DNA from 2 places in the Neobacillus sp. SRL179 genome. Region 2 is predicted to be linked to the other one. Evidence: riboswitches for the same ligand, from Rfam matches in the RefSeq annotation. Region 2 holds a riboswitch; the other holds the start of a gene.
The links. A riboswitch is a leader RNA that binds a small molecule or an ion and turns the genes downstream of it on or off. The one in region 2 is predicted to bind S-adenosylmethionine.
Positions count from the first base shown of each region.

Region 1 (3,192 bases), 2.4 Mb from region 2:
TCCCGGACCATCTGCTTGTTCTTTCTGAATTTGATATTGCGGGTGGCTTTCCAGCCCTGGGTAATGAACCTTTTCTACAAGGGGATGTGCATCTAAAAATTCTGCTATTTTTATCGCTGATTTTTGTGATTGCTCCAGGCGAACACTCAGCGTCTTGATTCCCCTTAATACAAGCCAGGCATCTTGAACACCCAAGATAGCTCCAAAGCTATTTTGTAGGAATCCTAATCGTTTAGCCAACTCTTCATCTTTAACAACGGCAAGTCCGGCTACGACATCACTATGGCCAGCCAAAAATTTTGTTGCGCTATGAAGGACAACATCTGCCCCCAGTGCCAACGGCTTTTGGTGGTAGGGAGTAAGGAATGTATTATCAACAAATGTTAATGCACCGATCTCTATCGCAATTTCGCTAATCGCTCTAATATCTGTTACTTTCATTAAAGGATTTGACGGTGTTTCCACATAAAATGCTTTAGTATTTGGCTGAATCGCTGCTTTTACTTCCTCTAAATTGGTCATATCGACAAAGGTATGTTCAATCCCAAGTCTCGAAAGAACTTGAGTGACCATTCGGAATGTACCGCCATACACATCCTCGGTAATCACAATATGGTCACCAGAGGATAGAAGCAGGAAGGCTGTGGAAATGGCTGCCATCCCTGATGCAAAGGCAAACCCTTTAATTCCACCCTCAAGCTCTGCAATCACATCTTCAAGTGCTTCCCGGGTTGGATTTAAACTACGGCCATAATCATACTTTCCGAACTGATCGAAATCAGCTTGATGAAATGTAGATGCATGCTGAATTGGTACACTAACAGCCCCAGTAATAGGATCAATCTTGTGCTTATTATGAAGAAGCCTGGTTTCAAAACTATATTTTTCGTATGCCATTATGCAATCACTCCTTCTTTAATTCTGGCAAAAGCCTGTTGTAAATCTTCAATAATATCTTGTGCATCTTCAATTCCCACGGAGAATCGCAATAAACGGTTATCAACGCCTGCTTGAGTACGAATTTCTTCAGGAATATCTGCATGTGTCTGAGTAGCCGGATAGGTAATAAAGCTTTCTGTTCCGCCTAAACTTTCTGCAAAACAAATCAGCTGTAAACCTTGTAAGAATGGATTTACCCATGTTTCGTCTTGAACCCTAAAGGAAACCATTCCGCCTTTTCCTGGGTAAAGCACATCTGCAACGGCGTCATGTTGAGTAAGGAATTCGACAATATCCTTTGCATTTTTTTCATGTCTTTCCATTCGAAGCGACAAAGTTTTCATCCCGCGCATTAATAACCAAGAATCAAAAGGACTTAGAACTGCACCGGCACCGTTATGATGGAAGGCCAATGCTTCACAAAGTTCCTTTCCTGTTGCAGCCACAAGTCCAGCGAGGACATCATTATGACCTCCTAAATATTTCGTTCCGCTATGAATGACAATATCCGCCCCAAGTGCAATTGGCTTTTGTAGTAGTGGTGTATAAAATGTGTTATCTACTATTAACAATAGGCTATGTTTTTTAGCAATCTCAGAAACCGCTGCAATATCTGATTCCTGCATCAACGGATTGGTTGGTGTCTCTAAGAAAATAGCCTTAGTATCTGGCGTTATTTTCTTTTCAATTTCTTCTGGACAACAGGTATTGACATATTGAGTTTTCAAGCCCCATTTTTTATAGCCTTTTTCTAAGAGACGGTATGTACCACCGTATAAATCATCACTTACAATCCATTCGTCTCCAGATTCAAATAATGCAAGAATAAGCTGGATGGCTGCCATCCCTGAGCTACAAGCAAAACCTTGATCTGCACCCTCTAAATCAGCAATCGTTTTTTCAAGGAGCTGTCGAGTGGGGTTCCCTGTTCGACTATAATCAAAACCTGTTGATTGCCCAATTCCTGCATGCCTGTAGGCTGTTGAAAAATAAACAGGCGGATTAACCGCGCCTGTAGCTGTTTCACTACGGTTTCCTATTTGTGCTAATTTCGTATCAATTTTGTACATGACGGACACTCCTTGTTCAATTAAGTATGGGACTGTATTGTTGTCTAACTTTAGTGCTGTAGGGTACTAAAGCTTTCATATAAAGAAAAAAAGTCTTCTATAAGAAGAAGACTTTTTGTTAACACGACAAAGTATCATTCTTCTTATCTTGCAAACGAAATTTGCAGGACTTAGCACCTTTTCAATGAAAAGAAACATTGAAGGTTGCTGAGGCGTCTCAGGGCCATTCCCTCAACCTCTCTTGATAAGAAATCAATATTTAGATTATTTATAAAATTTACTACAAATTAGCTATTGTGTCAATCTGTTTTTACGACTGATTCAATTTTTATAAAAGGAGAACTTTCTTCGATTCTTAGACATGTAAGAATTTAACACAAACAGGGTAGGGAACAACAATATCTGATTGAATTAAAGTGAGTTTCCCTGTGTTTTCATCCCGCGCATATAAAACAAGATTGCTCGATTCTTGATTGGAAGCAACTACAAATTTTTCAGTTGGGTCAAGTGAAAAATCACGTGGCCAATCACCTTCTGTGGAAGTATGATCAATAAAGGTTAACTCACCTGAGTCTTGATTTACGCTGAAGAGAGCGATGCTGTTGTGACCGCGATTGCCAGCATAAACAAATCTTCCATCAGAAGAAATATGAATCGCACTGCCTTGATTATTTTCTTTAAAATCGTCAGGCAATGTAGAGATATATTGAATTTCTGTAAAATGGCCATTTTCCGGATGGTAAGATAAAACAATTACTTCAGAGCTGAACTCTGTCATGATATAAGCGATTTTGCCATTTGGATGGAAGACAAGATGTCTTGGGCCGCTTCCCGCTTTCAATGGTAAAAGATTTACCTTAGTAAGAGTACCATCCTCTTCCACTGAATAGGTAATTAGAGCATCAATTCCTAATTCACACACGGCAAGATACTTTTCATCAGGTGTCAGATCAGAATAATGAGTGTGAGGCTTTTCCTGCCTTGGGTCTGGGCCGGATCCTTCATGCTCCCTGATGGAGGCATAAGGTAAGACTGAGCCGTCCTCTTGGTTAATAAGATGGGATTGCACAAGACCTTTATGGTAGTTGGCCCCAAACACAAACCGATTGTTGCTGTCCACACTAACATAACAAGGTGGTGCCCCCTCTATTAATTGGCTGTTAATGGCGGTCAGGCTGCCCGA
Region 1 is NZ_OZ481792.1:3,814,805-3,817,996, reverse strand. Features, by position in the region: gene metC (cystathionine beta-lyase) at 1-897, opposite strand, end outside; gene AC4E8C_RS18980 (methionine biosynthesis PLP-dependent protein) at 897-2,009, opposite strand; SAM riboswitch class I at 2,150-2,260, opposite strand; gene AC4E8C_RS18975 (lactonase family protein) at 2,365-3,192, opposite strand, start outside.
Region 1: linked by a shared signal. The riboswitch ahead of AC4E8C_RS18980 (methionine biosynthesis PLP-dependent protein) and the one ahead of AC4E8C_RS05620 (homoserine dehydrogenase) in region 2 are both predicted to bind S-adenosylmethionine.

Region 2 (3,192 bases):
GTTGACTTTTTAATTGAAGATGAAGACATTCATATGAACATTGAAAAGCTCTTAATTGAAAAAATCGGACCGGTAGGTGGAAAGCTGCATACAGGCAGAAGTCGTAATGATCAAGTGGCAACCGATATGCATCTTTATTTACGTACGAAAACGACAGAACTGATTAAATTGATTGAAGATGTCCAACAAGCCTTACTTGCACAAGCGAAAGAGAATGTTCAGACATTAATTCCTGGATATACCCATCTACAGAGAGCGCAGCCCGTCTCTTTTGCCCATCATGTAATGGCCTATTTTTGGATGTTTGAACGAGATAAAGAAAGATTAATTGATTCATTGAAGCGGGTCAATTGGCTTCCACTTGGTTCAGGTGCATTGGCAGGAACGACATTTCCAATAAATCGTCAACGTGTAGCGGAGCTGCTAGGCTTTGAAACAATTTACCCAAACAGCATGGATGCGGTCAGTGATCGAGATTTTATCCTCGAATTCCTATCAATAGGCTCGATTATTATGACTCATATTTCCAGAATTTCCGAGGAATTAGTTATTTGGTCAAGCCAGGAATTTCAGTTTGTTGAACTTGATGATAGTTTCTGTACAGGTTCAAGTATCATGCCACAAAAGAAAAACCCAGACGTACCTGAATTATTACGAGGGAAAACAGGGAGAACATACGGGAATTTACTTGGATTATTGACTGTGCTAAAAGGTTTGCCCTTAGCTTATAACAAGGATCTGCAAGAAGATAAAGAAGGCATGTTTGATACAGTCGAAACACTGGAAGGTTCTTTAAAACTGTTAGCACCTATGATTGAAACTATGACAGTAAAAAAAGATATTATGCGCAAAGCCATCAACAATGATTTTTCTAATGCCACTGATATTGCAGATTACTTAGTTAGGAAGGGATTACCGTTCCGTGAGGCACATGAGGTGATTGGGAAAATCGTTCTATATGCCATTCAGTCGAACAAATTTTTGCTCGATTTGAGCTTTGAAGAATATCAGGAATTCAGCACATTGTTTGAAGAAGACATCTATGAGGTATTAGCACCAGAACATGTTGTGGCTGTTCGGAACAGCTTTGGTGGAACAGCACCAGAACAAGTGGAGAAACAAATAAAATTAGCAGAGAGCAAGCTGCTTGAATAAAACATTTTTTTCAATATTATTGACAATTATAATTAATTAAACTAGAATACTCTTTATAACTTGAGAATTTTGTGAAAAATAAATAAACTCTTATCCAGAGCGGCGGAGGGACTAGGCCCGATGAAGCCCGGCAACCTTCAAGGTATTCCTTGAAAAGGTGCTAATTCCTGCAGGTTATCCTATAACCTGATAGATAAGAGGAGGAGTCTAGCCCTCTTCTTATGAAGAGGGCTTTTCTCTTATAAAAAATACATATTAAGTGTTTAGTTAAATGAAGGGTGGATTAACATGTCAGCAATAAAAGTGGCAATCCTTGGTTTTGGTACGGTTGGTGAAGGTGTCTATCGGACGATACTATCTCATGCTGAAGAATTAACAGCTGTATTGGGAAAAAAAGTTGAGGTTGCAGCTGTCCTAATCAGAAATGAGCAGAAGGAAAGAAACATTCGTGAGGATGTTTTGATTACAACGGACTTTGCTGATATTTTAAACTTGCCTCAACTCGATATCGTCATCGAGGCAATTGTTGAAAAGGAGCCACCTTTTTTATATTTGAAAAAAGCGATTGAACGAGGAAGTCACATCATTACAGCTAATAAAGAGATGTTTGCCCATTATGGTAACGAACTACTTGAGTTAGCGGAACAACATCATGTTTCAGTTGGGTTTGAAGCAACTGTAGCCGGGGGAATTCCTGTCATTCAGACACTTCGGCAATTATTAAATATCAACCGTGTTCAGCAGGTTCAGGGTATCTTAAATGGAACATCAAATTTTATCTTGACCGAGATGCGAGAAGAGAAGCAGTCATTTGCACAAGCTTTAAAACATGCCCAGGAGAATGGGTATGCTGAGGCTAATCCAAAGAATGATGTAGAGGGTTACGATGCTTTTTATAAGGCTATGATCCTAAGTAGACTAGCCTTTGGAGAAGAGCCCAAGTGGCAGGAGGTTGATTTTGAAGGGATTACCTCCATAACAAGCCAGCTGATTGAAACAGCGGAACTGCTTGGTCTAAGGTTTAAGCATATTGCGAGTATCAGCAGGGAGAATGACCAATTACTCACATCGGTTAAACCGGTTCTGGTTGGAAAAGAGCATCCTTTCTATCATGTAGAAGGCGTACAAAACGCGATAAATGTTCAGTCGGATATTGTTGGTACCATTACCCTTCAAGGTCCCGGGGCAGGAATGTACCCTACAGCAAGTGCTGTTATCGAGGATTTAGTATATGTATGTCAAAATCGCCCTGCCCAACGAAGTTTTCTTCAAACAAAAGAATCTATCACAGATCAGATAGAGAATCAAATTGAAGAACAATGGTTAGTACACGGGTTAACTAACCAAGTGACAAACCTTTCGATTACGGTGGTTGAACAAGTAGAAGAAGGAACATGGATAATTAAGGCTGCAAGGAATGAGATCGAGTGTCTTTCAAAGCTGGAAGAAGGTCTAGTTTATTATCAAATTATTGGGGAATATGAAAAAATAAATAATCGTGCCGAAATAGTTTTTTAATGCGAAAGTAATACGTGGAACAGTCAATTTAAGGATATTGTTATTCCATTCACATTTTATTCAATTTTCTACTGTTATTATGTTAAAAAACTGTGAAAGCCGTTGCCACCCTATTCCTTAGAGTGTATATTGGGGGTGGAAAGAAGTTAGTGAAGTTATGACCATTCTTGTTATTAACGGATCCATTTGAGTTCTAACCGCTTTTCTGAGCGGCAACCTCTCTAATAGAACTCAGTAACAATTCTTTCCCCCAGACATAGTTAAGAAGCAGGGCGCCCTGCTTCTTTTTTTTAGAAAAATAAAAAATTTATAGTTTTTACTTTGAGAATTGTCTAGCTCCAACGCCCTAGCGGCTAGTGTCCTTCGCTCTCCGCCCTACGATAAGTCAACATCGAATCGCCTCCGGCTCTTCGTGTTTCCTTTATCTCAGTTGGAGCGCTCCAGGCCATACGCCGCTGACCAGGGCGCTTTCGCTTTTCTTATTTCTTACGGTTTTTTACACGCTGGTTCGCAGCATTA
Region 2 is NZ_OZ481792.1:1,158,503-1,161,694, forward strand. Features, by position in the region: gene argH (argininosuccinate lyase) at 1-1,155, shown strand, start outside; SAM riboswitch class I at 1,243-1,355, shown strand; gene AC4E8C_RS05620 (homoserine dehydrogenase) at 1,444-2,673, shown strand; gene AC4E8C_RS05625 (YfhD family protein) at 3,153-3,192, opposite strand, start outside.